2 regions of the Streptomyces sp. NPDC127197 genome follow, and region 2 is predicted to be linked to the other one. Evidence: riboswitches for the same ligand, from Rfam matches in the RefSeq annotation. Region 2 holds a riboswitch; the other holds the start of a gene.

Region 1 (4,401 bases), on a different contig from region 2:
GGCGTGTACCGAGGCGAAGCCGGCGAGTCCCCGTCCGTCGACCGCACCCGCGCGCTCGTGGACTCCTTCGAGGAGGCCGAGGGCCGCCGCCCGCGCATCCTGGTCGCCAAGATGGGCCAGGACGGCCATGACCGCGGCCAGAAGGTGATCGCCACCGCGTTCGCCGACCTCGGCTTCGACGTGGACGTCGGCCCGCTGTTCCAGACGCCCGCCGAGGTCGCCCGGCAGGCGGTGGAGGCGGACGTGCACATCGTGGGCGTCTCCTCGCTGGCCGCCGGCCACCTCACGCTCGTACCGGCGCTGCGCGAGGAGCTGGCGGCGGAGGGGCGCGAGGACATCATGATCGTGGTGGGCGGAGTGATCCCGCCGCAGGACGTGCCGACCCTGCTGGAGATGGGCGCGGCGGCCGTGTTCCCGCCGGGGACGGTGATCCCGGACGCGGCACACGACCTTCTGCGGCGGCTGGCGGCCGACCTCGGACACGAGCTGTGATCGATCTCGACGCGTATGTGAAGGGTGTGCTCGACGGGAAGCGGGCGATGGTGGCCCGGGCCATCACCCTCGTCGAGTCCACCCGGCCCCAGCACCGGGCGCTGGCGCAGGAGTTGCTGACCGAGCTGCTGCCGCACAGCGGGAAGGCGCGGCGGATCGGGGTCAGCGGGGTGCCCGGCGTGGGCAAGTCGACGTTCATCGACGCGTTCGGCACGCTGCTCACCTCGCTCGGCCACCGGGTCGCCGTGCTCGCCGTCGACCCGTCGTCGAGCCGTACGGGCGGCTCGATCCTGGGCGACAAGACGCGGATGGAGCGCCTGGCCGTCGACCCGGCGGCGTTCATCCGGCCCTCCCCCACCGCCGGCACGCTCGGCGGCGTCGCCAAGGCGACCCGCGAGTCGATCGTGGTGATGGAGGCCGCGGGCTACGACGTGGTGCTGGTGGAGACGGTCGGCGTCGGCCAGTCGGAGACCGCGGTGGCCAACATGGTCGACTCCTTCCTGCTGCTGACGCTGGCCCGCACCGGCGACCAGCTGCAGGGCATCAAGAAGGGCGTCCTGGAGCTTGCGGACGTGATCGCCGTGAACAAGGCGGACGGCCCGCACGAGCGCGACGCCCGCGCCGCGGCACGGGAGTTGTCGGGCGCCCTGCGTCTCATGCACGGCAAGGACGCCGCCTGGACCCCGCCCGTCCTGCACTGCAGCGCCCGTGAGTCGACCGGCCTGGACACCGTGTGGGAGCGCCTGGAGCAGCACCGCACCCTCCTGGACTCCACCGGCCGGCTCGCCGCCAAGCGCCGCGACCAGCAGGTCGACTGGACGTGGAACATGGTCCGCGACGAACTGCTGGGCCGCCTGCACGCGGACCCGGCGGTACGGGCCCTCGCACCGGAACTCGAACAACGGGTCAGGGACGGTCAGTTGACGGCCACGCTCGCGGCGGAGCGCCTGCTCGACGCCTTCGAGGGGTCCGGCGACGGCGCGTCCCGCGGGGCGTGAGCGGGCGTCCGCCGTCCGCACGCCTCCCGGGGTGCGCTTGTCTCCACCCCTGACCGAGCACTACTGTCACCACGCCTTGGTGCACGGGAAATCCGGTGAAATGCCGGTGCGGCCCTCGCCACTGTGATCGGGAAGTCCGGCTCCGGCCCTTACGGGCAGCCACTGGGTCCTTGTGACCCGGGAAGGCGGAGCACGGGCGGTGGTACCCGTCAGCCAGGAGACCGGCCAAGGCACGTCAACCATCCACGAGGTGCTGGAGAGGGTCTGCTGAGCCATGCACATAGCCGAGGGTTTTCTGCCTCCTGCGCACGCGGTCGCCTGGGGCGCCGCGTCCGCGCCGTTCGTCGTCCACGGAGTCCGGTCACTCACCCGTGAGGTCAGGGAGCACCCCGAGAGCACACTGCTCCTCGGCGCCTCCGGAGCCTTCACCTTCGTCCTGTCGGCCCTGAAACTGCCCTCGGTGACCGGGAGTTGCTCCCATCCCACCGGCACTGGGCTGGGCGCGATCCTGTTCCGGCCGCCGGTCATGGCGGTGCTGGGCACCATCACCCTGCTCTTCCAGGCGCTGCTGCTCGCGCACGGCGGCCTGACCACGCTGGGCGCCAACGTCTTCTCCATGGCGATCGTCGGTCCGTGGGCCGGGTACGGGGTGTACCGGCTGCTGCGCCGGTACGACGTGCCGCTGATGGGCGCCGTGTTCTGCGGCGCGTTCGTCGCCGATCTGTCCACGTACTGCGTCACCAGCGTGCAGCTGGCGCTCGCCTTCCCCGACCCGGGCAGCGGATTTCTGGGCGCGCTCGGCAAGTTCGGCTCCATCTTCGCCGTCACCCAGATCCCGCTCGCGGTGAGCGAGGGGCTGCTCACGGTGCTGGTGATGCGTCTGCTGGTGCAGTCGAGCCGGGGTGAGCTGACCCGGCTCGGTGTCCTCCTCACCAAGAAGGCCGGCACCGAGGCGGTGGCCGGATGAGCCGGAACGCGAAGATCAACTCCCTGTTGCTGCTTCTCGTCGCCGCGCTGGCGGTGCTGCCGCTGGCTCTCGGTCTCGGCGACGACGAGGAGGAGCCGTTCACGGGCGCCGACGGGCAGGCGGAGAAGGCCATCACCGAGATCGAGCCGGACTACGAGCCCTGGTTCTCGCCCCTGTACGAGCCGCCTTCCGGCGAGATCGAGTCGGCGTTGTTCTCGCTGCAGGCGGCGATCGGCGCGGGTGTCCTCGCCTACTACTTCGGGCTGCGGCGCGGGCGTCGGCAGGGCGAGAAGCGGGCGCTGGAGCGGCAGGGCGCCGACGGCGCCGACGAGCAGGTCTGAGTGCTGCCCATCGACGCGGCGGCGCACAGCAGTCGCTGGCGCCGCCGCCACCCCGTGGACAAGGCCGTGCTCGGGCTGGGTCTCACCCTGCTCGCGATCTCGCTGCCGCCCTGGCCGGGCGCCGCCCTGGTCCTGGTGACGGCGCTCGTGGCGCTGCTCGGTCCGGCGGGCGTGCCCCGGCGTCGTCTGTGGCGGGCCTACCGGGTGCCGCTGGGGTTCTGTGTGACCGGAGCGGCCACCCTGCTCGTGCAGGTCGGCGGGCCGGGCGGGTTCGTGTCCCTGGCCGACGAGGGCCCGGTGCGCGCCGGGGAACTGCTGCTGCGCACCTCGGCCGCCTCGCTCGGCGTGCTGCTGTTCGCGTTCACCACCCCGATGTCCGATCTGCTGCCGCGGCTGGTGCAGGCCGGGGTGCCGGCGCCGGTCGTCGACGTGGCGCTGGTGACGTACCGCATGAGCTTCCTGCTGCTCGACTCCGTGCGCCGGATCCGGGAGGCGCAGGCCGCCCGGCTCGGCCACACCACGCGGGCCGCGACCTGGCGTTCCCTGGCCGGGCTCGGCGCGACCGCCTTCGTCCGGGCCTTCGACCGGGCGGCGCGGCTGCAGACCGGGCTCGCCGGACGCGGCTATGACGGCACCCTGCGCGTCCTGGTGCCCGAGGCCCGCGTCTCCGTCCGCTTCACGGCCGCGAGCACCGCACTGCTGGCGGCGCTGGCCGCCCTCACCTTCGTACTGGAAAGGCCGCTGTCATGAGCGAGCCCGCGCTCGTCGCCCTGCGGGGCGCGTCCTTCGCCTACGACGAGGGCCCCGTCGTGCTCGACGGCCTCGACTTCGCGGTGCCCGAGGGGCGGGCACTGGCCCTGCTCGGGCGCAACGGCAGCGGCAAGACCACGCTGATGCGGCTGCTCAGCGGCGGACTGCGGCCGCACAGCGGGCAGTTGACGGTGGAAGGCCGGCCGGTGTCGTACGACCGGAAGGGCCTGACCCGGTTGCGGACCACCGTCCAACTGGTCGTGCAGGATCCGGACGACCAGCTGTTCGCCGCTTCCGTCGCGCAGGACGTGTCCTTCGGTCCGCTGAACCTGGGGCTGTCCGACGCCGAGGTGCGCTCCCGCGTCGCCGAGGCGCTCGACGCCCTGGACATCGCCGGGCTGGCCGACCGGCCCACGCACCTGCTCTCCTACGGGCAGCGCAAACGGACCGCGATCGCCGGTGCCGTCGCCATGCGCCCGCGGGTGCTGATCCTCGACGAGCCGACCGCCGGGCTCGACCCCGACGGTCAGGAACGGCTGCTCGCCACCCTCGATGCCCTCCGCGAGAGCGGCACGACCGTGGTGATGGCGACCCATGACGTGGATCTCGCGCTGCGCTGGGCCGACGACGCGGCCCTGCTCACCCCGTCCGGCGTCCGCACGGGGCCCGCGCCCACGGCGCTGGCCCGCACGGACCTCCTCCGGCAGGCCGGGCTGCGGCTGCCGTGGGGCGTCGCGGCGGCGGAACTGCTGCGGGCGCAGGGGCTGTTGGGCGAGCACGTCGCCGGTCCGCGGACGGCGGAGGAGCTGGCCGCCGTGACGGCGACCGCCTTGTGATGCATGCCATACCGCCC
Region 2 (4,401 bases):
GGCGCTCCCGGTGGAATGAAAGGCAGTCCTTGCGGCGCGCCCGACTCGATGAGCCGCCACAGCGCGTCCGTGTCCGCGTGCTGTTCGATCAGGTCGCCGAGCCGGTCGAGCTGCTCCTCGCGCAGCGCGGCGAACGAGGTGTCGGGCGCCGGCACGAAACGGCGGCCCGCGGCGGCGGCCACCTCGCGCAGGAACGCCCGCCGGAAACCGTCCGACTCCAGCGAGCCGTGCCAGTGCGTGCCCCAGGTCTGCCCGACCCGGCAGCCGTCCAGGAAGGGATCCCCGCCTGTGATCTCGGCGACCCCATGATGGATCTCGTACCCCTCGACGGGCTCGCCGAGGGCTTCCCCCGTCGGTCGGGTGAGGGTCTTCTCCCGGGCGAACCGCACCCGTACGGGAAGGATCCCGAGCCCGTCGACATGGCCCTGCCGGCTCTCGACCTCGTCCTCGATGTGCTCGCCGAGGATCTGGAAGCCGCCGCAGATCCCGAGGACGGGCCGCTGCTCGGCGGCCCTTCGGACGATGGCCTGCGCCAGCCCCCGCTCCCGCAGCCACCGCAGGGCACGGACGGTTCCACGAGTGCCGGGGATCACCACCAGATCGGCGTCCTCGAGCTCCTCCGGCCGGTCTACGAACCGCACGACGACGCCCGGTTCGGCGGCGAGGGCGTCGACGTCGGTGAAGTTGGACATGAGGGGGATCGCGCAGACGGCGACGCGGAGCACGTCCTCGCCGACGGGAGAGGAGACCTGGGATTCCCGGACGGCTCCCCGCAGTGAGACCCGCAGCCCGTCCTCCTCGTCGATGCCGAGCCCGTGCCGGAAGGGCAGGACGCCGTACGTCCGCCGCCCGGTGAGGCTGTGCAGCATGTCGAGCCCGGGTTCGAGCAGCGACACATCCCCCCGGAATTTGTTGACCAGGAACCCGGCGACGAGCTCCTGATCCTCCGGCGAAAGAAGCGCCACGGTCCCGAAGAAGGAGGCGAAGACGCCCCCGCGGTCGATGTCACCGACCACAAGCACGGGCAGGCGCGCATTGCGCGCGATGCCCATGTTGACGATGTCGGTCCGCCGCAGATTGATCTCGGCCGGAGAGCCGGCCCCCTCACAGATCACCGCGTCATACGTGCCCCGCAACTCGGCGAGACAGTCGAGCACGGTCCCGAGGAGCTGTTGCTGCCGCCCCCCGTGGTACCCGCGCGCACTGAGCTCACCGACCGGCTTCCCGAGGAGCACCACCTGACTGCTCTGCTCACCACCGGGCTTGAGCAGCACCGGGTTCATGAGCGCGGTCGGCTCGACCCGACAGGCCTGGGCCTGCATGGCCTGAGCCCGCCCGATCTCGGCGCCTTCCCTCGTCACGAACGAATTGAGGGACATGTTCTGCGCCTTGAAGGGCGCCACCTTCACGCCTTGCCGCACCAGCCACCGGCAGATCCCGGCGGTGACGACGCTCTTGCCGGCGTCGGAGGTGGTGCCGGCGACCAGCAGACCTCCACCACTCATGACGTACGCCCCCTTGTCAGCAGCCGCCCGGCGACACAGACGCCGAGCGCGAGCAGTCCGACGCGCCGGGACAGCCGTACCGCCCGCTCCACGTCGGTGACCCGGACGGCGCGCCCCGCCGACGCGTTGAGCACGGGCCGGCGCTCGACCCGGCCCCCGTAGGACAGGGTCCCGCCCAGCCGCACCCCGAGCGCCCCCGCGAACGAGGCCTCCACCGGCCCGGCGTTGGGGCTCGGATGCCGGTCGGCGTCCGCGCGCCAGGCCCGTACGGCTCCCCGCGGATCGGGACCGGCCAGCGCGGCGAGTACGGCGGTCAGCCGGGCGCCCGGCCACCCGGCGAGGTCGTCGAGGCGGGCGGAAGCCCACCCGTACCGCAGGTACTTGGGCGACCTGTGCCCGACCATGGCGTCGAGGGTGTTCACGGCCCGGAACCCGAGCAGTCCCGGCACCCCGCCGAGGGCCCCCCACACCAGCGCCCCGACGACCGCGTCGGAGGTGTTCTCGGCCACCGACTCCACGACCGCCCGGGCGATCCCGTCCGCGTCGAGCGCCTGCGGATCCCGCCCGCACAGATGCGGCAGCCGCGCCCGCGCACCCTCCACATCACCGGCCTGCAGGGCACGGCCGATGGCCCGGGCCTCGCGGGCCAGCGACGTCCCGCCCACGACCGCCCAGGTGGCGACGCCGGTGAGGGCCACGGAGGCGGCGGGAGACGACCGTACGAGACGCGAGGCCGCGGTCCCGAGGGCTACCGCCGAGCCGGCACACACGACGGCATGCAGCGCACCCCACCCGCGGTGGTCCCGCCACAGCACCCGCTCGACCCCACCGGCGGCCCGCCCGAACGCGGCGACCGGATGTCCCCGGCGCGGATCACCGAGGAGCAGATCGCCGAGGAGACCGAGAGCGGCGCCGTACGCGAAGACGCGATCGGCACGCATCGGCTCAGCCGATCGCGGGGGCGGGCAGAAGCCGGGTACTGAACCTCAACCTCGAACGGCAGCCGAGCATCGCGATATGTCCTCACTCAGGGTGTCCACGCCCTGGTTCGACGAGACCGGCGGTGAGAGTTCCTGGCTCCCGGGGAATTTCTTCCCCGGTCACAGTGGCGGGACCGCGCCGGATTCACACCGGGCTTCCTCTCCTGCCGCCGTACATGGCCCCGGAAGTCCACCACGGGGTCGGAAGGGGCGTCAACTTGCCTGTGACCTGCGGTGCTGGAGTGTGCTGAGGCCCACACACCGACGCGCCGGGCGGCACGGGAAACCCCGTACCGCCCGGCGCGTCGGTTGAGTCAGGTTCAGGCCACGATCAGATAGATCCCGTACGCCACCGCCGCCGCACATGCCGCGAAGGCGGCGTAAGCCCCCGCGACCGCGAGCGCGGCCGAGTCGCCCTGCGCCGCCGCGCGCTCCCGGCGGGACAGGCCCGCGATACCGAGGGTGAACAGGCCCACGAGGGCCACGGTGGCCACGAGGCTGACGCCGAAGACGGAGCCGAGGGCCGCCCAGTCGATCTTCATGCTGCTTCTGCTTCCTTCGTACCTGGGGGCTCAGACGGCGGCCTGGGAAGGCGCCTGGTCCGCGGATGTGGGCTGCGCGGGGATCGTGGCCCTCAGGCCCTCGGCCGCGCCGGGTGGGGGCGTGGCCACGGCGGCCATCGCGGTCGTCACGACACCGGCCGGTTCCTCCGCCGTGTCGTTGACGTTCGTGTGGTCGACGACCTCACGCCGGGAGAGCTTCCAGATCGCGGCGCTGGAGGCGACCAGGAAGACGGCGACGAGCGCGGTGCCCCACGAGCCGAAGCCGGTCACCCACTCCGCGACGGCACCGACCAGCGCGGCGGCCGGCAGGGTCAGGCCCCAGGCGACGAACATGCGGGTGGCGGTGGACCAGCGCACGACCCCGCCCTTGCGGCCGAGACCCGCACCCATCACCGCACCGGAGACCGAGTGCGTGGTGGACAGCGAGAAGCCCAGGTGGGAGGAGGCCAGGATGACCGTCGCGGCGCTGGTCTGCGCGGCGAAGCCCTGCTGCGGCTGGAGGTCGGTCAGGCCCTTGCCCATGGTGCGGATGATGCGCCAGCCGCCGAGGTAGGTGCCGAGCGCGATGGCCAGACCGGCCGAGAGGATGACCCACATTGGGGGGTCGGAGTCGGGGGCGAGGGAGCCGCCGGCGACCAGGGCGAGGGTGATGATGCCCATGGTCTTCTGCGCGTCGTTGGTGCCGTGGGCGAGGGAGACGAGGCCGGCGGAGGCGATCTGGCCGGCCCGGTAGCCCTTCGCGGCCGCCTTGCCGTCGGCCTTCCTGCCGAGCCGGTACGTCAGCCGCGTGGCGAGCATCGCCGCGATGCCGGCCACCAGCGGGGCGGCGATCGCCGGGATCAGCACCTTGGTGACGAGCGCGTCGCCGTGCACGGCGCCCACGCCGGCCGAGGCGACGGTGGCGCCGATCAGACCGCCCATGAGGGCGTGCGAGGAGGACGACGGGAGGCCTACGAGCCAGGTCAGCAGGTTCCACAGGATCGCGCCGACGAGTGCGGCGAAGATGACCTCGGGACGTATGCCGCTCTCGTCGACCAGCCCCTTGGAGATCGTGTTGGCGACTTCCACGGAGAGGAAGGCGCCGACCAGGTTGAGGATGGCGGACATGGCCACCGCGACCTTGGGTCTGAGGGCACCGGTGGAGATGGTGGTTGCCATCGCGTTCGCGGTGTCGTGGAAACCGTTCGTGAAATCGAACGCGAGTGCGGTTACCACCACAATCGCGAGGATCAGCGAGATGCCTTCCATTTACCCAGGCAATCGTTCGAGGTCATTGGCCGGACGAACGTACGTAACCCAAGTGAACGAAAGGTGAACTGAGGGGGGCTCCCTGGTGTCGCAAGGTGGGGGCCG

The links. A riboswitch is a leader RNA that binds a small molecule or an ion and turns the genes downstream of it on or off. The one in region 2 is predicted to bind cobalamin.
Region 1: it holds a riboswitch for cobalamin, as region 2 does, so the genes downstream of both, ACFVJQ_RS30330 (energy-coupling factor ABC transporter permease) here and ACFVJQ_RS31925 (cobalamin biosynthesis protein) in region 2, are expected to answer to the same signal.

The regions. Positions count from the first base shown of each region.
Region 1 covers NZ_JBHXVG010000023.1:108,079-112,479, reverse strand. Annotated here, with positions in the region: gene scpA (methylmalonyl-CoA mutase) at 1-492, shown strand, start outside; gene meaB (methylmalonyl Co-A mutase-associated GTPase MeaB) at 489-1,490, shown strand; cobalamin riboswitch at 1,551-1,735, shown strand; gene ACFVJQ_RS30330 (energy-coupling factor ABC transporter permease) at 1,765-2,457, shown strand; gene ACFVJQ_RS30325 (energy-coupling factor ABC transporter substrate-binding protein) at 2,454-2,798, shown strand; gene cbiQ (cobalt ECF transporter T component CbiQ) at 2,799-3,548, shown strand; gene ACFVJQ_RS30315 (energy-coupling factor ABC transporter ATP-binding protein) at 3,545-4,384, shown strand.
Region 2 covers NZ_JBHXVG010000026.1:33,722-38,122, forward strand. Annotated here, with positions in the region: gene ACFVJQ_RS31920 (cobyric acid synthase) at 1-1,505, opposite strand, end outside; gene ACFVJQ_RS31925 (cobalamin biosynthesis protein) at 1,502-2,446, opposite strand; cobalamin riboswitch at 2,552-2,696, opposite strand; gene ACFVJQ_RS31930 (hypothetical protein) at 2,806-3,027, opposite strand; gene ACFVJQ_RS31935 (anion permease) at 3,058-4,296, opposite strand.